One region of the Paenibacillus sp. FSL H8-0079 genome, then DNA from elsewhere that is predicted to be linked to it. Evidence: riboswitches for the same ligand, from Rfam matches in the RefSeq annotation. Region 1 holds a riboswitch; each other region holds the start of a gene.
What was found. Region 1 has a riboswitch for cyclic di-AMP ahead of MHI06_RS16930 (3D domain-containing protein). Riboswitches for the same ligand answer to the same signal wherever they lie in the genome.
Positions count from the first base shown of each region.

Region 1 (5,660 bases):
TTATCTTATAAACAAGCTGCAATAATCAGTGCGCCCACGATATGTAAAGCGCCAGAGAACAACCCATATCCTGTTTTTCCTTGCTGAATTCCGGTATCCAGATCCAAAGTGGCCCATTTGCGAATCATAAAGTGTACGACACTCTCCAGAATCAACAAAATGATAAAGGATACAACGGAGACCAACAGTGCTTCTCCCAGGTGACCAGCCGTAGAAATAGACGTAGCGAGTACATACCCTTGTGCAAATAACTTCATAACCATACGTGTAGTAACGGCCATATTGCCAGCCTTAACTTCAGCAAAATCCTTATATTTCGTGAACAGTGAATCAACATACATCAGGACAAACAGCAAAACCGAACCAGATACGGTCCAGACCAGCATCGCCAAAATGTTCAAATCCATTTACACAGCCCCCACATATCAACATGAACCGCATTTAAAAGCGAAGGAGAAACGCTCTTCTCCTCCGCTGGTTAACCCTGCTGACAACCAAGGTGTTAGTTCTTATTATCGTACTGTTTCATCAATGCTGCGAGTTCGTCTTCAACAGCCTGGTCTTTACCCAACTTCTCGAACTCTTCGTCCAAAGACTTGCCTTTGGAGGACATTTCGTTGCTTGCTTCTGCCTGTGCTTCCATCTGCATCATTTTCTCTTCCATACGCTTCATGCCAGCACTTGCCGTATCAGAGCCAAACCCATTCAACGCTTTGTTGATTTCCGTTTGAGCTTTTGCTGCATTGTAACGTGCTACCAATGTCTCACGTTTGTTCTTCATTTGAGTCAACTGCTTACGCATCTCGTCGAGCTTGCCACGCAGGTTATCTGCAGAAGCCTTGTTCTGATCATAGCTGGTTTTGTACTCAGCCATCTTCTCTTCAGCAACCTTTTTCTCTTCTAAAGCACGTCGAGCCAGATCCAAATTCTGAGCACGAGCCGCCGTATGCGCCTGCTCTTCACGTTTCTTCACCAGAGCTTCCTGCTCTTCGAATAGCTGCTTGAATTTCTTCTCAATGGCAATCTGTGCGGCTACTGCTTTCTCCGCATCTTCCAGATCCTCTTGCATATCACGGATATATTGGTCCGTCATCTTGATTGGATCTTCCGCCTTGTCAATAATGGCATTGATATTAGACATTGTTAAATCACGCAATCGTTTGAAAATGGACATTATGTTATTCCTCCTAGTCGATATTACATCGTATATAAACATACATACGTAACAATCTACAACTCGTTTCAATTTTAGCAAATAAAATCAAAACTTGCGATTGCTCTTCATGTTAGGAAGATCCTTTATCCTTGTTCAGATGATCCTCCATTAGCCTCTCTGCAGTCTGCACGATTTCGTCGATCTGCATCCGTGTAATGGAATCAAAATGGATACCCATGATCACCGTAACGGTTACTTTCAGCTGAAGGGCAGCCTTTCGGGCAAGCCGCTCACACAGCTCTTGTTCCTTGTGACCCGGAATATGTACCGTCGTCCCGCTTACGCGCTCATGATCCACGTAGAACGTGGCTACAGCGCCAATATGCGCCTTTCCTCCGGTAACGAGAAAAACCTTATCATCTCCTGCCTCAATCACTTGTAAACGTATCGATTTCAAATCATATGTACTCATAACCATCCACCTATCCTTCTCTATATGTTATATATGGAGGAATTATGGCTTTAACAAGATAAATCCGCAATGAAAATTCTCACACTACGCATATTTTATGGACACCTCGGACATACCAAGGAGAACATCATTTTTGGAAAAGGAGGCCGTTATTATGCGCGTACGCCTCATTATGCTGATGGTTATCGTTATTTTTTTCGGAGGATACCATGCTCCAGCTTCATCGCGGGATGCTTCAAGCCCGCCAAGTGAATCAGTATCAGTTTCAGATTCCGCGGAAGAAGAACAACTGACATTGGGACAATTACGTCAAAAATATGCGGATACGTTCAAAACGAATGGTCCTTCAACGAAGCAGGTTGCCCTGACTTTTGATGACGTGCCCGATCCACGATTTACTCCACAGGTATTAGATGTATTGAAGAAATATAAAGTCAGAGCTACATTCTTTATCGTTGGTAGTCGTGCTGAGAAACATCCGGATCTGGTGAAACGTATAGTTAAGGAAGGGCATATTGTTGGCAATCACAGCTACAATCATCCGGAATTCAGTAAGCTGTCGATGAATGCCTTTCGCAAACAAATTTTACATACTGGGGATATCATTCATCACCTAGCAGGATATACGCCCAAGATGATCCGGCCACCTTACGGAGATATTAATGAAGAACAGCTGCAATGGGCTGCCAGACAACACTATAGCATTGTGAACTGGAACGTTGACTCACTGGACTGGAAAGGCCTCTCCAAGGAAGAGGTGAAGGATAACATCCTATCTGCCGTAAAACCCGGTTCCATCGTTCTGCAACATGCCGGGGGCGGTGTGGGTTCGAACTTGAATGGCACGATTGAGGCTTTACCTGAAATTATTGAGGAACTGCGTAATCGGGGGTATGAACTGGTCACCTTGGACGAGATGTTGGGGTTGCCAAAAGCCAAGGATTAGGATGTCCATGTAGGAAATGATGACGATGTTAAAAGGGTGCCTGTTCAATCGCAAGTAGCGACTGGCAGACACCCTGTTTGATTTCGGTTAGATGTAATTAATTTTCTACTTCAGAATATACAGCTCGATATCCTGGAAACCAAATGTGCTTACGGACTGCTTGCTACCAGGGATAAAGATATCAATCCGGTGACCCTTGATTGCACCACCAATATCACGTGCTGTCGCTACAAAAGCCTGCTTTGGCAATCCCGGATGGCTGTGACCGGTTACCAGTACTTTGGTTCCAAGTGGAATCACACTGGGATCAACCGCAATCGTACCCAATTCAAGATCATTCCCGAAGTAATCCACAGCACCCCATCCCCCATTTTCGGACGGATCTGCAGAGTATGCCGTTGCTTTCACGTTCACTGCTTTACTGTAATCGAACGTTTTTCCCCAGGCTTGAACAACTTTGTTATCTGCGTTAACGTCCAAGCTTGCTGTAGTCACAGTCTTCGCTTGGGTCTTGCTCTCCGTAGCCGCGGCAGCTGCTACATTGTTCGCCTTACCGGGAATCGTAATTTTCAAACCACCATAAATGTTGTAAGGCGAAATGTCGTTGTTTGCTTTAACCAACGTGTTGAGTGCTACTCCATACTGTTTCGATAAGGTGTAGAAGGTATCCCCTTCTTTGGCCACATGAACTGAATCTGCGTGAGCCGGAACGGCTTGAATGAGCATTACTGTTGTCATTAATGCTACTGCTGTTTTGGCTATACGTTTCTTGTTAATCATGGTCTTCCTCCCTCATTATGCCTGCGAAGTTAGTTGTCGGATTCGGATGAGGAGCCACCCTATAGGTTCTTCGTTACATTTGAAACATTATGTACCCCTAATTCACCCCAAGCAGTGTGCCTTAGATCTTCCCCCTGCACGGTCTGCATCGTTACATCCCCCGCACTCCCTGTCCGGAAGTTTCGGCAGAGTTCAATATATCACAATTTTGTAACCTGAACTTGTAGTAATTCTTACCAAATGGTTTTCAGCATGTCATCAACTGTAAGAATACTGGATAATTCAGAATAGTTTGACGAACCGATTTCTTTATATTTGGTAACAGAAAAGTTACTTTTCGAATCCTTAAGTGATTATTTCGCATAAAAAAATAGCGTCACCGACTCGAAGTCAGTAACGCTATTTGATCAGTTCTTTTAGAGTACTTTCGCAAGAAAATCACGTGTACGTGAATTTTTCGGTGCTCCAAACACCTCATCTGGTGTTCCCTCTTCTACAATAACCCCGCCATCCATGAACAGGATCCGGTCTCCCACTTCACGTGCAAAACCCATCTCGTGCGTCACAATGACCATGGTCATCCCGCCTTCTGCAAGACGTTTCATGACATCCAGCACTTCACCGACCATCTCGGGGTCCAGTGCTGAAGTAGGCTCGTCAAACAGCATCACATGCGGTTGCATGGCCAACGCTCTTGCAATGGCGATCCGCTGCTTCTGTCCACCGGACAGCTGATTTGGGAATGTATCTTTTTTATCGTACAAGCCTACCGTGTTAAGCAGATCAGCAGCAATTTTCTCCGCTTCCTGCGTGGATTGCTTCTTCACTTTAATTGGAGCAATCGTGATGTTTTGCTGAACCGTTTTGTGTGGGAACAGGTTGAAATGCTGGAACACCATGCCCATTTTTTCACGAGTCGCATTGATGTTGTGCTTCGGATCGGTGATTGATACGCCTTCAAAATCAATCTCTCCCGAGGTAGGCTGTTCCAACAAGTTCAGACAACGCAAGAATGTACTTTTACCTGAGCCGGAAGGACCGATAACCACGACAACCTCACCTTTGCCAATCGTCACGTTAATGCCCTTAAGTACATCGTTATTACCATAAGATTTGTGTAATTGTCTAACGTCTATCACTTGCACTCAACTTCCTTTCCAGTCGTCCCAGCAGCTTGGACAAAATGAACGTCATTACAAAGTAGATGGCTGCTGCAATTAGAAACGGACTCAACCCTTGGAACGTAATGTTCTTGACCACGCTAGCCTGATACATAATATCCACCATACCGATAACGGAGATAATGGAGGATTCTTTGATAATAGTCACGAATTCATTACCGATCGCTGGTAATACAGCTTTGAAGGCTTGCGGCAATATAATGTAACGCATTGCTGCCCCTCTGCCCATTCCGAGGGAACGCGCTGCCTCCAACTGACCACGATCCACACCTTGGATACCTGCACGGAAAATCTCAGCCAGATAGGCACCACTATTAATGGAAAGTGTGAGAATACCCGCTTGAAGAGCAGAGAAATTAATTCCAAACGTCAAGGAAATACCATAGTAGATAATCATCAGCTGTACCAGCATCGGTGTACCACGGATAACTTCAACATAAGCCGTACCGATCCAGCGCAAGATTGCAGCGTCATGCAAACGGAACAAACAGATGATCAATCCGATGATAACCCCAAATATTACACCAAGTGCAGATAACAGGAGCGTGTATCCTACACCTGTTGCATAGAAACTTTTGTACTCCCAGAATACTTGGAAAATATTTTGTGATTTGTTCGCTTTATCCGCCATCAAGAGGCTGGCGTCCGTCACCATCTGATTGATTTTATCTTCACTTTTCAGTCGCTCCAGTGTTCCATTTACTGCAGCTAGCAGCTCGGTATTACCTTTACGAATCCCGATTGCCGCTTCTGCTTGCTCTTCGTCCGGAACAGCAGCAGCAAGTCCAATGATATCGTCCAGATAACCTGCAGCAACCGTATCTTCAACGATTGCCGCGTCAATTCGTTTTGTTTGAAGTTGAAGCACGATATCCGAGATTTTATCCAGCGCAGTAAGCTTCGCTCCTGGAATACTCTGTCCGATCGTTTCCTGAATGGAGCCTTTCTGAACGCCAATCTTCGCATTTTCAAGTTCTGCCATGGTTGGATATTTGTCTTTATCCACATTGCGAACCATAATCACTTGTTTTGATTTATAATAGGTGTCGGAAAAATCGATACTTTTCTTCCGCTCATCCGTCGGCGTCATACCTGAAACCACCAGATCAACACGCCCGCTCTGCA
Region 1 is NZ_CP150300.1:3,811,129-3,816,788, forward strand. It holds gene MHI06_RS16910 (DUF350 domain-containing protein) at 6-407, opposite strand; gene MHI06_RS16915 (PspA/IM30 family protein) at 503-1,174, opposite strand; gene MHI06_RS16920 (hypothetical protein) at 1,287-1,628, opposite strand; gene MHI06_RS16925 (polysaccharide deacetylase family protein) at 1,783-2,574, shown strand; gene MHI06_RS16930 (3D domain-containing protein) at 2,680-3,312, opposite strand; cyclic di-AMP (ydaO/yuaA leader) riboswitch at 3,357-3,552, opposite strand; gene MHI06_RS16935 (amino acid ABC transporter ATP-binding protein) at 3,771-4,493, opposite strand; gene MHI06_RS16940 (ABC transporter substrate-binding protein/permease) at 4,480-5,660, opposite strand, start outside.

Region 2 (5,660 bases), 2.2 Mb from region 1:
ATCGCTATTGGTATTATTGGAGCAACCGTGATGCCGCATAATCTGTACCTGCATTCTTCCATTGTGCAGACCCGTCAGATTGAACAGACAGCACAGGGCAAAAAAGAAGCCATTCGGTACTCGACCATGGACTCTACAATCGCACTGACACTGGCCCTATTCATTAATGCAGCCATCCTGATTGTATCTGCAGCTGTATTCCACAGTGCTGGTATGACGCAGGTTGCCGAGATCGCTGATGCCTACCATCTGCTGACACCTCTATTGGGTACAACGGTTGCAAGTATTCTGTTCGGTGTGGCGCTGTTAGCATCAGGTCAGAACTCTACCCTTACAGGTACACTCGCTGGGCAGATTGTTATGGAAGGTTTTCTGAACATTCGAATTCCAGCATGGCTGCGCAGACTGGTTACACGTCTGATTGCCATCATTCCGGCGGTAATTGTTACAGCGATTGCAGGCGAACATGGCACAGAAGAATTGCTCATTTTGAGCCAGGTTGTGCTGTCTCTTCAATTACCTTTTGCTGTAATCCCTCTGGTGATGTTCACGAGTGATAAAAAAAGCATGGGTGCATTCGCCAACAAGTTATGGCTCAAAATCATCTCATGGGTCATTGCCGCTGTTATCGTTGTGCTGAATGTATATCTGATCATTCAGACAATCCGGTTGTTCTAATCTGGTTCTAATCGACTAAATAATTAAAAGGCTGATCGACTCCGGTATGCTATACCCAAGTGATCAGCCTTTTATTGTTGCTGTACAGCAACGTGTTTTCATTTAGAGTAGAACCTCTCATACGCAATCATCTAATCCTGGTTTGGTATCAGTAAAGGCAGGAGCTGATCCAATGAATCAACGGTCCAATCCGCACGTTCGTCATCCGATCGTTCCGGCTGGAATCTCCCATAACCCTGCATAATTCGAATCGTGCGCATGCCCAGCTTCCGGGCAGGAATAATGTCATTATCAATCCGATCCCCGACCATGACAGCCTCCTCCGGTTCACAGCCTGCCTGTTTCAAGGCCACAGCGTATAGCTCAGGGTCTGGCTTGGACACCCCTTCTTCAGCCGAACAGGCCAGAACGTCAACATACTTCCGTAATCCGTAACTCTCCAGTCTCTCTTCCGTTCCGGGACTCTGATTGGCAATAATGCCAATACGATAATACCGTGACAACTGCTGAAGAACGGAATCCGCTGAAGGAAAAGGACGTTCAAGATCTTTTTGAAACTTCAGCTTGTCCTGAATCTGTTTCTGGTGCTTCTCGTCTTCAATGAATGTGCGAATAGCCACTCTCATGGGCCATTGCTCATATTTCCGGTAACAGTTCGCGAACAGTTCGCGTACCGCCTCAATTGTCACCGGATACCCCAAAGCACAAGCTTCACGGACGAATTGTCCGATAATATCATCAACCGGCTCCCATTCATCCACCAGCGTATCTCCAACATCAAAAAACAACCACTTTAATCCACCTACATCCGGCACGCCAATTCCTCCTTGTAAGCATAAAAAAGAAGACCCACCATTATGCATGAGTCTCCTCAAATTTCCGTTTATCGATGAATCAATTTCATAATACCTTGAGTGAATTCTGAAATTGATTCTAATACATTCAATTATAACAGGCACCTTACACCTGAGCAATCACAAGCTATGGCATCAACCATTGAGGAGAAAGCCGACTTCCCCATTGAGCGAATATACAATCCGGTCTGCGCCCATCCCCCGATAGATGCCCTTTGGATTACTCTGCTCCGTAATGACACACAGGGATTTAGATGTCCATGAACGGCAGATCTGCAAATAACGACAGGTCAGATTCAGACTGTTCTCGAAAATAAACACATTGCCTACGCTACCCTGCGGCAAAAACCATTTTTGAGCTGCAGCCGTATTCATTCGAATAACATGCTCTACCCCGATTCTGCGGAGTCTCCGCTCTTCTCCTGCACTGTTGGTTAGAACGGCAAACGGCATTTTTTTGTACATCAGCAATTTGATAAATTTGCGTCCTGCTTCATTTGGAGCAGTCACTAAGATCATCTCAGTATCCATCATTCGTTCCTCCCTTGGCGTGAAAAGACAACAAAAAAGAAGCGTGGGGGACCAAGGCCTCCCGAACGCTTCTTAAATAACCCATGGCGAAAACACCATGAACCAGCGTACGGCTTGTTGCCTCTCCCTTTAACGCTTACGAGGTTAGCTGACGGATTCGGGCGCGAGAGTCGCCCTATTTCCGGCTGTCACCGGAAAATTCACCCCATGAATGCCCACTGTCCTGGACAGCGCATTCCGTTGGTTCCCCCGTTTCCCATTCATCAATGAATGGAAACTCAGCGATTAAAACATCGTTCGTATATCTCAAGGTAAGATCGAGCGATATTATCGTTTGTTTCGTTTTTCAAGTACAATTTAGTTTAAATTGAAATTACGTTATGAATCATACACCCCCGCCATGACGGTGTAAAGTCCGCAGAGATCACCGAATCGGCAGATTTTTGCCAATAATCATCCATAATAACGCTTACAATAAGGTTATACTCTATCCATCTCTTCAAGGCTATCTAATTCTCACTCTGACGAAAATCACTTCGCAATTCATTCACGTATTCTGCACAACTTGTCTGTTTTGATTCTTTTAACACTATATTAGTTTTGCAATATTTAATTGCAACCAATATAATAGAAGATATAAGAGTATATCAATGGAGGCGATTTAGATGACAGTCTACGATTACAAAGTGAATACCCTTCGCGGTCAAGAAGTTGAAATGTCCGACTACCGTGACAAAGTGCTCCTGATTGTGAATACGGCAAGCTCATGCGGCCTTACCCCTCAATTCAAAGGTCTGCAAGAACTGCAAGACAAGTTTCAAGATGCTCCATTTGAAGTTCTTGGTTTCCCAAGCAACCAGTTTGCACAGGAAAAAGGTTCTTCCGACGATATTGCCGAGTTCTGTCAGATGAATTATGGCGTGAGCTTCCCCATGTTTGAGAAAATTGATGTGAACGGCTCAAGCGCTCACCCACTTTTCCAACACCTTAGCACAGAAGCTCCTGGCTTGCTCGGCTCTAAAGCAATCAAATGGAATTTCACCAAATTCCTTGTGGATCAGAACGGACAGGTACTGAAACGTTATGCTCCCAAAACAACACCTGACAAGATTGAAGAAGATATCAAGAACTTACTCCAAAAATAATACACAGGCCACCCGTAGCCGGAAGGTAGAGCACCATTGCCCCCGGTAATGGATGGCCTTTTTTTCAACCCAAATGTCATACTGTTCGAAAAAAGACAAAAAAAGAAGCTTTCCAATAACGGAAAGCTTCTTCTTCATCGTTCATATGATGCGGTCGAGAGGACTCGAACCTCCACGGGCATACGCCCACTACCCCCTCAAGATAGCGTGTCTGCCATTCCACCACGACCGCATGTCGTAAATAATCGGCAACAGAATTGATTATACCGGGTTCTGATCTAAAAGTAAAGTGTTTTCTATTACTTCTTTTTCAGATAGGCATTTTCATCAAAAATCGCATATTCTCGTCATCTTTACCCATGAACTGCATATTATTAGATTCGATCCCCTCTTTTCCGGTTAGAGCCGATCTTGTTGATTCATTTATACGTAGCCCTCCCTACATTTCGCAAACAATTAACTTTAAATGTTATATAAAATAACACAAATATTGAATTACAGATTTAATTTGCTGAATTTCAATGACACTATTGACAAAAAGCGGACATTTATGGGATGATAACTATCATATAATTCGGATTTTCAAACATAAAGCAAAAAAAAAGGAATATAAATGTTACTTAAAGTTACATTTAACGAACACAGGAGGCGAATGATCGTGAACCGTGGGAATAAGCTGCTCGATTATGTTAAACTGCTTGATTCCTCTATTCAGGTTGGAGGGTTTACCCATTCCTTCGGCATGGATATCCATATCAAGGAGGGTACCATTCGTAATGCTGAAGATCTCGAATCATTCATGCGTTGTCAGTTGCACCCCAGCATCGTTCGTCTTGAAGGCATGGCTATCAAAGGCATCTATACCGCAGCAGATCACAAGGATACATGGCGGATAGCCCTGATCGACAAGCTCGTCCATGTTCAGCGAACTCCTGGAGATCTCAGAGAACAAGCTGCTACCATGGGTAAACGATTGATCAGACTTGCACGCGCTCTGCACCCCTGGATTGATTTCAGCCAGCTTGAACAGATCTTCGCCAAATATGATTCGGTTGGCTGCCTCTCCACTGTTCACGCCTGGATTAACCACCACCTCGATATCCCTGTCGAGGCGGCAGTTCTTGGTTATCTGCATTCAGCCATGAATGCCTGCATAACCGAAGCCTCCAAAGTCATTCCTCTGGACACCGATACAATCAAAGAACTGACGGTACGCCTGGCCGCAGATCTGGAGAATGAATGGAACACCGTCAGCGCCTCGGCTGCGGATGGACTGGCACAGCCAACCTCGATGTCCATGAAATCGTTTTTCCCCAGTTTCCATATGCTTGGAGCTGGACTTCATGCCTACAGGGCCTAATCCTTGTCCACCTACACCTACTCCCCTTCATTCAGACAAACAAAAAAACACGCGGCAACCTCCTTGCCGACGTGTTTTTTGTCATTTTATTGGTTTTTTTAACGTATTTACGCCATTTTACATCACAAAATACACTTTTTTCCGTCTTTTTTAATTGTTAGATGACGGATTTACGTATATAATAAAATATACAGCTCGCATTTCTATATATTCTACATGAAGAAAGGGCGACTGAATACTACATTCTAACCAGGGGTGAACCCTTTTGAACAAGAAAAAACCAGTGACTCCGTTCGGATGGGCCATCAAACGACGGCTAACCGAACTTCAAGTGGACCAGAAGACTTTTTGTGAACAGCACGGCATCCCACCCTATCGTTTATCCAATCTCATTCACGGCACACGCAAAGCAACCCGATTCAGACACCTGGTCGCTGATATTTTGGATATTCCAGATGAACTGAGATAAGATTTTTGCCAAAGGAGGACCCCATCCATGAGACATGTTACATCCGATCTGGAGAGGCTGTCGTTCCAATCCATAACTCACCAGCTCATCATCGTTGATCACGATTGGATTATCCACAGTTGTAACCGCGCCTGGCAACAGGAACTCGGTCAACTATTACCCAACCCGGATGCGAACAGTACTCATAGACATTACCTGCATCTGTTGGAAGCCTGGGCATTACAAGGCAAGAACGCCAATATGGCACTTGTCGCACAGAATTTGAAAGAACGCGGAACACCCTTTAGTCGAAATCATACATATGACATCTGCGTGTATACGGTATACAACGAAGAGAGGTGGTTTCGTGTGGAACTCACCCCTCTATCTCACACTAACTCAAACCTGAATACCGATCTCGCTTTGATTGCCCACATGGATATTACCGAACAGAAAAAGACAGAACGCCAATTGAAGAAGGCTCTGTCTGACGTGCGCACCTTGCGCGGATTACTGCCTATTTGCGCTGTCTGCAAACAAATCAAGGACGAAGAGGAACATTGGAACTCCGTGGAAAGTTATCTGGAGAAGCATACCCACGCCGAATTCACCCATGACATCTGCCCGGAATGCATCCGGCGGTT
Region 2 is NZ_CP150300.1:1,602,104-1,607,763, reverse strand. It holds gene MHI06_RS07075 (Nramp family divalent metal transporter) at 1-678, shown strand, start outside; gene MHI06_RS07070 (HAD family hydrolase) at 810-1,493, opposite strand; gene MHI06_RS07065 (hypothetical protein) at 1,668-2,066, opposite strand; cyclic di-AMP (ydaO/yuaA leader) riboswitch at 2,182-2,357, opposite strand; gene MHI06_RS07060 (glutathione peroxidase) at 2,729-3,208, shown strand; tRNA gene MHI06_RS07055 (tRNA-Leu) at 3,358-3,440, opposite strand; gene MHI06_RS07050 (urease accessory UreF family protein) at 3,867-4,568, shown strand; gene MHI06_RS07045 (hypothetical protein) at 4,834-5,037, shown strand; gene MHI06_RS07040 (hypothetical protein) at 5,065-5,660, shown strand, end outside.
Region 2: another riboswitch for cyclic di-AMP. It lies ahead of MHI06_RS07065 (hypothetical protein); the one in region 1 lies ahead of MHI06_RS16930 (3D domain-containing protein).

Region 3 (5,660 bases), 3.0 Mb from region 1:
TTAACTAATAATTGGCCCATTGCAAACATATACATGCTGTAGATGCTTGTCAACGGGAGGTATTTAACGATGATTCCACGACGCGCCAAGAGCTGGCTCACCGCATCCCTGGCCCTGTGTGTGCTGGCCGGAGGGATATGGATCACTCTGGGTTACACTCGCTCAACTCATTCCGAATTGCCAGTACTCGCCCCCGAATCGGGCAAGCCCAAGGCAATAGCTCCAACCCCAGCACCTCCAGAAAGTGTACAGACCCCTACCGCCGAAGTGTACAGCGACCGCATTGTGGAATATCACATGGATGTAAAGCTGGCAGAAGGGAACGTATTAGAAGGAACTCAGACGATTACATGGACACATCCAGGTAAAAAAACCGTCAATGAGCTTTATTTTCATATGTACCCTAATGCCTTCTCTTCTGCTGACACCACCTTTATGAAGGAATCCGGCGGAAAGCTTCGGGGTGATGTCATGCCTACCAATGGCTATGGTTCCATGCATATTACCGAAATGAAAACGGAGGACGGGCTCTCTCTTCTGCACCGGATGCAGTATGTGCAGCCAGATGACGGAAATATCAAGGACACCACCCTCATTAAAGTACGTTTGCCCAAACCCGTCAAAGGCGGGGAAAGCATCACACTCCACACCCGATTCGAAGTGAATCTGCCCAAGATTTTTGCAAGGATGGGAACTGCTGATAATTTTGTCATGGCAGGTCAATGGTTTCCCAAACTAAGTGCCTATGAACCTGTGGGCAGGCGCGGACGAACAACGGAAGGCTGGAATCTGCACCAATACCACGGCAATTCGGAATTTTACGCCGACTTCGGTATATATAGTGTACGTATTCGGGTGCCTGAAACATACAAGGTGGCTGCTACCGGATTTCCGACGCAGCAAGCCGTGGTGAAGAATGGAGAAAAAGTCTATCAATTCTATGCTGATGATGTGCATGACTTCGCCTGGGCAGCCTCACCCGATTTTGTGTATGCCGAGGAGCCTTTCTCTGCACCCAATGTACCTGGTGTACGAATCAAGTTATATCTGGACCCTGCTCATCAGGATCTGAAAGAACGTTATTTCTACGCCGCGAAGGCCGCTCTAGCCAATTATAGCAAATGGTTTGGTCCATATCCTTACGCCACTTTATCCATCGTTGTTCCACCCAAAACGGGGAACGGTGCCGGAGGCATGGAATATCCCACGCTAATCACAGCCTTTGGAGCCGATGATACCACGCCAGGTTATGACCTGGAACGAACCGTAGTCCACGAGATTGGACATCAATACTTCTACGGCATGGTTGCCAGCAACGAATTTGAGGAAGCTTGGCTAGATGAAGGATTCACCTCTTATGCAGAAGACAAACTGATGGAGCAGGAATACGGACTGATCCCGAACCTGCCGGTACAATCGGGACTGATTACGTCTCCTTCATCTTTAACACAAGAATCCTGGAAGTTCGATTCACAGAATGAGTATGCAGCCAATGTCTACACACGTGGCAAGCTTGTATTACTCGGTATTGAACATCAAGTTGGTGTGAAAAAGATGGAACGTATTCTCTCTACCTATGTGAAGAAGTACCGCTTCAAACATCCCACTTCGGCTGATTTTCAAAAAGTTGTGGAACAAGTGACCCGTACTTCCTGGTCTGATTATTTTAACCAATATGTCTATGGTAACGGAATGGCTGACTTTGCTGTAGAGAAGATCCGTGTTACACCCGTGCAGAAAGACGGCCAAACATGGTACGAGTCATCTGTGACGATCGCGAAAAAAGGCAGCGACTACAGCGCCGTTCCTGTTCGCATTGTTTTTGAAGACGGACATATCCTCACCAAGCAATGGGATGGCAAAGAAGATCGCATCACCTATAAATTAATTCACACATCTCCCGTGTCCTGGGCCATGACCGATCCCCTGTACACGATCGTGCTGGAGAACCGCCATATGAACAATTTCCTGAATGCCGGACTGGATGAGCGGGCGAAGTCCCGCTGGAGCATGAGTGTAACCAAACTAATAGAAGCCATATTCGGAAGTCTGTCATGGTGAGGTGGAAACGGTGAAAGCGAAAATACGTGAAGGCTGGTTTCTCGTCCGTCAGCATATGTTCATTGCAGCACTTTTATTTCTTTATCAACTTATATGGGGATATTTCCTCTATCGAATGATACAATCGGCTGTCGTCCCACTACTCCTGCGTTATCCGGATCCCGATGCCGGGGAGCTAAGTACGCTTTTGTTCAAAATGGAAAGCCAACTTAACCTGTCTACCCATCCGGAGGTTCATCGTTATCTGTGGATTCTGGGGGCCATGCTGCTGCTTCGCATGTTGATTAGCCCCCTCATTCAGGCAGGACTGCTCTATTCGCTTCAGCACTATAATAGTACAGAAGAGCGAATTCCATTCGTCCGCGGGATTAAAAATCTATGGAAACCGATGCTGCTGCTCCATACCATTCGTACATTATTGATGCTTTTGCCCGGCTACTGGCTCGTGCCGAAGCTGTATTCCATTCTAATGGATGGATTTCATTCCCTTCAATTACTCTTGCCAGGCATACCCTATGTTGCCGCCTGGATCGTATATGGCTGGATCATCCACCATACCCTGCTCTACATGCAGTTTGGTGTTTCCGCACCGGAAGGGGAAGGTGGCGCTCACGGCACACTCAAAGCGCTCTGGATTACAATGCGCCATCTCATCACCGTGATCGGCATTGCACTGCTGCTGGGGGGAGCTCACCTGCTTGTCTTCGGGGCATTCACTTCAGCCTCATGGTTACTAACAGGACTCACCGGACTTATACTACAACAGACGTATCCACTTGCCAGATGTCTATTGAGCCTATGGAAAATATGCGCCCATTTCCGATTATGGCAGTCCAAAACATCCAAAGGTTAGAGCAGATAGTTTAAAAATTGTTACCATCACATGTTAAACTTATGGCCTAATATGTACTTATAAATAGGCAAACCTCAACCTTTCCCCGTCAAAGGTCGAGGTTTTTTTGCTAATTTTGTTGTTAAACGTTGCCAAACCGGTACTCCTCTGTTACAATAATCGCAGTGAGTTTTTAGTAACAACTTTGTAATCTTTACATTCATATTTGTAACTACTTAAAATTAAATCGTCATTTCTTGATTTCGCAGGTGCATAACTAGCATAGCCAAATTCCTGGCACCTGGGAAGCGGGGGAACCAGTTATGGGTGAATTGATCTTGCTACAGAGGGATCATAGGGGACCTTCAACCGAATCCTTAAGCTAACCTCGCAGGCGTTGGAAGGGGTATATCTCTTGTTCAAGAAGAAAATAACCGCAGCTGTACTTAGCCTCACATTCGCATTATCGCTTGGTGCAGGCAGCGCATTCGCAGATTCAAAGATGGACAAAGTAATTGATTCAGCAATGGGAACTACATACAAAAGTGGGGGAACAACGCTTAACGGCTTTGACTGCTCCGGATTTACACGGTATGTATTCGACAAGTTGGGTATTGATTTGGCACGCCAATCCAGTTCCCAATTCGACATGGGTGATTCCGTATCCCGCATGGAGATGAGAGCTGGCGATCTGGTATTCTTCAATACAACAGGTAAAGGCGTATCTCATGTAGGAATCTTTGTAGGGGATGGAAAGTTCGCACACTCCTCTTCTTCCAAAGGTGTTACGATCAGTGCATTGAGTGAAAACTATTGGGCCAATCGTTATGTTGGCGCTAAACGGATTATGAGCACGGACGCATATGAATCACTGGCCCTTGACTAGGGACAAGCTGAGCAACATGATGCTGTAACCATTAACCATACTGGAACGAAGCAAGAAGCATAACAGAACCGCCGGATACATTCTCCGCAGGAATGTATCCGGCGGTTTTTTTGTGCTTCATTCCCTGTTTACGTTGCAAGTTACACATGAGGTATATCCTGCGACATCAACAGGTTCATTTTGCGTTCGCTCGTCCGTGCCCTTATGATGTTTTTACCCATCCCGTTATAATATAAACGGAATTACCGGAACTTTTGTTTCATTTTTTTCCTGGAAAGGGAGACTTGCTAAATGAACGGCTCTTTTGTAGAGTGGACAGAGAGTTTGGTAATGACTGAGAGGAGCGTGCAGATGTATGAATGAAGCCCCTGTAACGTTTCACGTTGTACCCATGCAAGAAGAACATGCGGAGCTTATCTGCAGTTGGCAGTATGACCCGCCTTACAATATCTATAGCTGGCTACCCTGGGAGCAGATGAAAGCACTGGAAGTTGAATTTGGGGATGCGCAGCTGCGGCAGGAACAATATGCGATTGTTCTTGATCAGCATGATCGCATCTGCGGATTTGCTCAATACTTCCCACTTCAGGGAGTAACCCGGATTGGCCTCGGCATGCATCCAGAGCTGTGTGGTCAGGGTCAAGGGAAAGCTTTTGTCACCGCCATTGTGCAGGAAGCCATTCGCCGGAACCGGACGAATGAGATTGATCTTGAAGTGCTCACCTGGAATGCCCGTGCCATTCAAGTCTATCTGAAGAATGGATTTGTCACTCAGGATACATACGAACGACAGACACCAAGCGGCTTAATGCCCTTTCACTGCATGGTCTATGAAGGGCATCGCGATTAGAATCCATTGCAAAACAACCCAATCTGCCCCTTGTTATGTGATTAGTTCAAAAAATTACCACAAAATGCTATGATGTCACTACAGGTTCCGTTATAATGATATGGATAGTTTCAGGTTAGATGATCTTTCATTCTGGAGGGGACATAAGGGATGCACAAATGGATCATGAGCGGGGTATTTTTTGCAGCATGCGCTTTAGCTATTGTTTTAATGTTTACGCTTCCAGGGAAAGAGGAAGTGGCTGAAGAAGCCAAACCAACCATGCCAGAAGTAGCACTGGATGCCGGACAGGCTGAAGCACTGGTCAAAGCCAATTGTATTTCCTGTCACGGAGATCAGCTTCAGGGTGGCGTAGGGCCTGCTCTGGCGAACATCGGTAGCCAGGATGATCTGGAGAAGATCTATTCCACGATTGTCAAAGGTAAAGGTGGCATGCCTGCCTTCAAAGGCAGGCTGCAGGATGAAGAGATTGCAAATATCGCTATGTGGTTGGCAGAGAAGAAATAATCTTTGCACACGCACAACAAAGAGGCCCTTAATCCCCTGTTGGGAGAATAAGAGCCTCTTTGTTGTATCATTTATTGGGCTTCTGACGCGTGCTCCGCCAGAAAGGCCTCGACTTCACGTGCGGACGGCATCCCGGACTGGGCGCCGAGCTTCGTCACGGATAACGCGGCCGCACCCATGGCGAAGCCTACGGCCGCGTCCAAAGTCTCACCGCGCGCGAGGGCTACCGCCAGCGCGCCGTTGAAGCAATCGCCAGCGCCGGTCGTATCGACGGCGCTTACGGCGTAGCCGGGCGCACGGCACGCGCCGGCACGCCCTGCTTGTACGCGGCCGCCAGGCGCCGCCGCGTACACAGCCCCCTCGGGGCCGAGCGTCGTGACGACAGCGGCCCCGAGGGATGCGGCGAGCTCTGCGACCGCCGCATCCAGGTCTTCCGGCCGGAGATGATCCCGGCCGGTAAGCACGGCAAGCTCGCTGCGGTTCGGCGTGACAACGTCGATGCACCGCAGGAGCTCCTGGGGCAG
Region 3 is NZ_CP150300.1:113,070-118,729, reverse strand. It holds gene MHI06_RS00555 (M1 family metallopeptidase) at 70-2,061, shown strand; gene MHI06_RS00550 (hypothetical protein) at 2,072-2,914, shown strand; cyclic di-AMP (ydaO/yuaA leader) riboswitch at 3,168-3,305, shown strand; gene MHI06_RS00545 (C40 family peptidase) at 3,324-3,779, shown strand; gene MHI06_RS00540 (GNAT family protein) at 4,135-4,629, shown strand; gene MHI06_RS00535 (cytochrome c) at 4,780-5,136, shown strand; gene rbsK (ribokinase) at 5,208-5,660, opposite strand, start outside.
Region 3: another riboswitch for cyclic di-AMP. It lies ahead of MHI06_RS00545 (C40 family peptidase); the one in region 1 lies ahead of MHI06_RS16930 (3D domain-containing protein).

Region 4 (5,660 bases), 1.5 Mb from region 1:
CTATGCCATTTCGGTACAAAATGAGCCCGACTATGCACACGACTGGACCTGGTGGACACCTCAGGAGATCCTTCGTTTTATGAAAGAGAATGCAGGCTCCATTCAAGGTACAAAAGTGATGGCACCCGAGTCATTCCAGTATCTCAAAAACATATCTGACCCCATTCTGAACGACCCGCAGGCACTCGCTAATATGGACATTCTGGGAGCACACACATACGGGACCCAGATCAAAGATTTTGCATATCCACTCTTCAAGCAAAAAGGCGCCGGTAAAGAACTCTGGATGACTGAAGTCTATTATCCGAATAGCGATAGTAACTCCGCAGACCGCTGGCCCGAAGCGCTTGACGTTTCCTATCACATGCACAGCGCTATGGTCGAAGGGGATTTCCAGGCTTATGTATGGTGGTACATCCGCAGACAGTATGGTCCGATGAAAGAGGACGGAACGATTAGCAAACGCGGTTATAATATGGCTCACTTCTCCAAATTTGTACGTCCAGGCTATCTTAGAGTAGATGCCACCAAGAACCCGGATACGAACACATTTGTTTCTGCCTACAAGGGGGATAACAAAGTTGTCATTGTAGCGATTAACCGAAGCACTTCTGCAACGAGTCAGAAATTTGTTTTGCAAAACGGTAATGCTTCCACAGTATCCTCATGGGTAACCGATAGTAGTCGTAATCTGGCAAGCGGAGCACCAATTACGTTGTCCAATGCAGCCTTTACTGCTCAACTCCCAGCTCAAAGTGTGACCACGTTTGTTGCTAATTTTACGGGCAGTGGTGGTGGCAATACAGGTAGTGGCACGACGTATGAAGCAGAGACAGGAACGACGCTCTCCGATGCTGCAATTGAGATGATCTATCCCGGCTACACAGGCTCAGGGTATATTAATTTCAATGCGTTGACGAACTCGGGCATTCAATGGAATAACATCAACAATACGATAAGCGGCACCAAAAACGTAAAGTTTCGTTATGCGTTGGAAAGTGGCACCCGTAACCTTGATGTTTTCGTGAATGGAACCAAAGTGATCAGCAATACCCCATTTTCTGCAACGGGTAGCTGGTCCACCTGGGGTGAAAAAACAATTCAAGTACCCATGAACTCGGGAACCAATACCATTAAAGTAGTCACGACCGGTACTGAAGGTCCGAATATCGATAGTATCCAGGTGTCCGCTCAGTAACTCATTTGACGATACAAGTTGTTTATGTACAAAACAAAAAGGTTCCTCGAAGGCGTTAGCCTAACGAGGAACCTTTTTTTCGATGCGGTCGAGAGGACTCGAACCTCCACGGGGGTTAGCCCACACGGACCTGAACCGTGCGCGTCTGCCAATTCCGCCACGACCGCATAATATGTATCTCCGTGATATGTATCTCGGCGACAAGAAATAATATATCATGTGCAATCTATCGTGTCAACACTGAAAGTAATAACAATAAAGCCCGAACCAGACGTCCTTGTCTGGTTCGGGCTTTACTTATCGTTACTAGGGATTAACTCTATGAAACCTGAGGCTTATTACGAATTACAGCTTGGAAGGCCAGTTGCCATACCATGCATAACCGCCTCTTCTTTCTTTATCAATATCACTTAATTTGTATCTAACTACCCCGTCACGACCAATAAAGATCGGTTTATCCGTTCCCACTTCATAGAAGCGAGCCCAGATCGGTGCAGCTTTGGAATCAGCGATAATTTTGCTGTCTCCGTTTGCTCTTTCATACTTGTAGCCTGTAATTTTCACTTTGTTAAACCAAGCCTCAGCTGCTTTAATGGATGCTGTAATTTTAGCGTTAGCAGGTCTGGTTTTGAGGAATTTAACAATCGTTACACTCTCTCCAGCCGTCAACGAGGGTACTTCATAGATTCTTGCGCTTGCCGGTTTAAGGGAACTGGAATCATGTTGTTGTCCCCATACTGTCAGCTTACCGCCTGCAACGACCTGTGTATTCAGAATCGCATCCACACCTTTGGCAACTGAATTTTTACTACGGTTAGCAAGTGTGCTGTCGATAAACGAGAAGTCACCTTTGCGTGTTGCTACTTCATCCAGCATGATCATTACATTAATCATCGCATCATCATTGTAAGTGATGTGTTTGTGATATCCCGAGCTTTGGTAGACTTGTGGCCATCCGCCGTTTGAATACTGCATGTTGATCAAAAAGTTAATTCCTTTGATTGCAGCTGTGGAATAACGCGGATCATTGGTCTTTTTGAATTCCTTCGCCAATCTTCTAATTTCTGAGTATGTAGCCTTGTTGTCAATGGTGGACTTCGCCCATTCTCCACTTGTTTGTTTATAGTCTTTTCTCCAACCTCCATCTGGCCGCTGGTTCTTCAGAATATCAGAAATACTTGCTGTCGTACCTGTTGCATCAGCAGCTGACACCGTTGTTACAGGAAGAACCACCATTCCAACTGCTGAGAAGACCATCGTGCATGCCAGAATAAAAGTAACTATTTTTTTTGCTTTCAAAGATAACACTCTCCTATGTTTGTTTTTATAAATCTCCCACTTCTACCTTACTTATGATACTAGTCCCTTAACCTCCTTTATTTGAATTTATAACACAATAAAATCAATTTTCACCCAATATGTGGATCGGATAAGAAGATAATATGCAAAAAATCGATTTTTGTCAATATATGCAACTTAATGAATATAATCTCTTAAATTGAACATTACGGAATAGTTCTTTTAACTCATGACAAACCTATTTATTTGTCCAAAATCGTCTTAAGCGAATCAATAATGACGTTTTTGTCATGAATGATACCCAAACTTGATCCCTGCTTTCATATAAAAACCGTAATTCCGCTAACATTGAGGTATTACGAAGGGGTTTAAATGGGTTTGACAATTACGCATTTATGCAATATAGTTTCAAATAGTTACAAAAACTTAATTATTCATTGCCGAGTTTCATGTTTGAAAACGGGGGAACCATTTTGGGTGAATTATTCTTATACATAGGAAATATAGGGAACCTTCTACCGAACCCTTAGCTAACTCCGTAGGCATCGAAGGGAGAACATTGATTTTGAAAAAACTGATTATCTCCATTTTTGGAGCAGCTGTACTATTTACATCCGGGGCTACAAGCACAGAGGCAAGCAGTATCAACTCCGTAGTGAACAACATGACAGGTATACCTTACAAGTGGGGTGGCACGACTGTAGCCGGCTTCGACTGTTCCGGGTTTATGAGATATCTTTTCAACAAATACAGCATTGAATTGCCACGTACTTCGCAGCAGCAAGCCAAAGCAGGTACTCCGGTATCCAAAAGTAACATTCGCACAGGTGATCTGGTGTTCTTCAATACGATGGGCAAAGGCATTTCACATACAGGTGTATATATTGGCGGCGGACAATTCGCACATGCCTCCAGTAGTAAAGGCGTAAGCATTACTAAGTTATCGAATCCATACTTCAATGATCGCTACGTGACAGCACGTCGGGTAACTGGACAATTTATGTACGATAAAATGTTGGGTAAAATGTAATTCATACACTAAAAGGCATCGGTTTATAACCTGATGCCTTTTTTGTTTAACCATTTTTTGTCTTCAACTGCTTTCTTAAACAATGTAAAATATTTTAGGGAAATAAAACGGAGATGAGGAGAACAATTGAAAAAGATCATGTTAATTTTAACCTTCTTTATGCTAGTACTAGCAAGTTTAGGATGTAGTAGTGAAACAGTTAAAGATTTCAGAGAAGTTTCTTGGGGGAGTAAAATAAACAAGGTCATTTCATCTGAAGAAAAAAACGGAAACACAAACTATGAAGAAAAAGTACATAATGATCATGAAAAAAGTATTAATTATTCCGATGTGGTGGTTCTGGGTAAGACAGTAGACGCAGAATACACCTTTACTAATTTATTGGATAATGAAGGAATATCAGAAAAAATAGAAGATAACAACAAATTGCGCGAGGAACTTGATAACGTAAATACGACAGATGCAAGAAAAGACGAGATACGAAAGACATTGGATGAGCAATTAGAGGACATGATGAAACAAGCATATGAATATCCTTTGGACGATTACTTACTGATTGAAGCAAGTTACGATTTTGGCACTTTAACTAATCCGGAGTCTGATGAAATTTTGGAAGAGCTTACGAACAAATATGGTAAACCAGAGCTCGAAAGCTATAATAACGCTTTTATTTATATTTGGACCAGTGACCGATCCACCATTGAATATCGGACTAAATCATCATTAATAAATTATAAGGCACGCTATTCTGTAATGGAAATATTTGCGGACGTGGACAAATACAATAAAACACTTAACAGTAAAACAAGTAAAGATGAACTTTAAATAAAACATGGTCATACTCCTGTAACTAACAGGGTATGACCATGTTTTATTTTTCACATTATTTCCTTAAGACTTACTGCAACGCCTTCTGCACTCGCAACGCGCCCTGAGACAGGGCATGTCCGCCTCCAACAGCTCCAGCGACGGCAACGGTCTCCATGATTTCCTGATCTGTAGCGCCCTTAGCACGGGCTTCTTCTACATGGTAGAAGGTACATACCTCATTGTTGGCGAACAATCCAATGCCGAGTGCAATCAGCTGTTTTGTCTTCGCATCAATCACGCCAGGCTGAAAACATTCTCCAGTAAACTCATGATACGAATTTACCACTCCTGGCAGCACATCGCTTAATGCTCCAATCTGATCCTTGTAGGCATGAACTTTATCATTCATCAATGTCATGGCTTGTAGCACACCCTCTCGGCTATAGTTACAGATTATCCTCACTGTACCTATCTTCTCTCCCGAGTGAGCCAATTATGCCAAGAAATCATGGTAATTCCAAACAATTAAACGTTCATGGTTCTGCCGTGACTATAAGTGGTTACTCACTAAGTGCACTCTGGCGCGGCTCGCTGAACAACTGATATCGGTAACTGCGATCCAGCTTGACGACACGTCGATTCTGCCGCCGGATAAGTACCTGCTCGCCATCCCAGGCAACCACAATCCCGGTCACATCGTTCGATTCCAGCTCGTCCCGTACTACTCTTACTTTCTCACCTGACAGACGCAGGGCGTCCAATTCTGTATCACTAATCATGTTCATGGCTCCTATATTCCAAATTTATTTACAAAAAGAGACCTAAATGAAATGTCATTTAGGTCTCACGTGACTGTATTGGACTGTCATGTCATTCGAAATTATGTCCCGACTGAGAGTTACCGCTGCGCGTGCTCTTTGCTGTCGTTCTTCTCGAACCAAAAATCAAGCACTTTGGCGGACATCACACGTTCTTCAAGGTACTCCACTTGATGCGGTGTAAATTGTTCTTTCCAAGAGAAGGACAACTCTTCGCACAAGCCTACAATCGTCAGTAATTCTGACCAGGCAACATAGCGTTTGTACCAGAAAAATTGAGGATGTTCAATCATATAGGGATAAAGGTCATCGAATTCCGTATGTTTACAATCCAGGGCACGTTCAAAATGAACTTTCGATTCCGCCAGCTTATCAATGAAAAATTGTTCTGTTGCCGGTTGGTTCCCCATGGTGTTGCCTCCTCTCCCTAACATAACCCCATTATAAATGAAATCCGCGGTCATGCAAAGGCATAGTTCAAAAAATAGGCCCTATTCCTTTAAAA
Region 4 is NZ_CP150300.1:2,289,069-2,294,728, reverse strand. It holds gene MHI06_RS10470 (carbohydrate-binding protein) at 1-1,198, shown strand, start outside; tRNA gene MHI06_RS10465 (tRNA-Leu) at 1,282-1,365, opposite strand; gene pelA (pectate lyase) at 1,544-2,506, opposite strand; cyclic di-AMP (ydaO/yuaA leader) riboswitch at 2,926-3,057, shown strand; gene MHI06_RS10455 (C40 family peptidase) at 3,063-3,527, shown strand; gene MHI06_RS10450 (hypothetical protein) at 3,654-4,352, shown strand; gene MHI06_RS10445 (carboxymuconolactone decarboxylase family protein) at 4,426-4,755, opposite strand; gene MHI06_RS10440 (hypothetical protein) at 4,898-5,116, opposite strand; gene MHI06_RS10435 (hypothetical protein) at 5,236-5,565, opposite strand.
Region 4: another riboswitch for cyclic di-AMP. It lies ahead of MHI06_RS10455 (C40 family peptidase); the one in region 1 lies ahead of MHI06_RS16930 (3D domain-containing protein).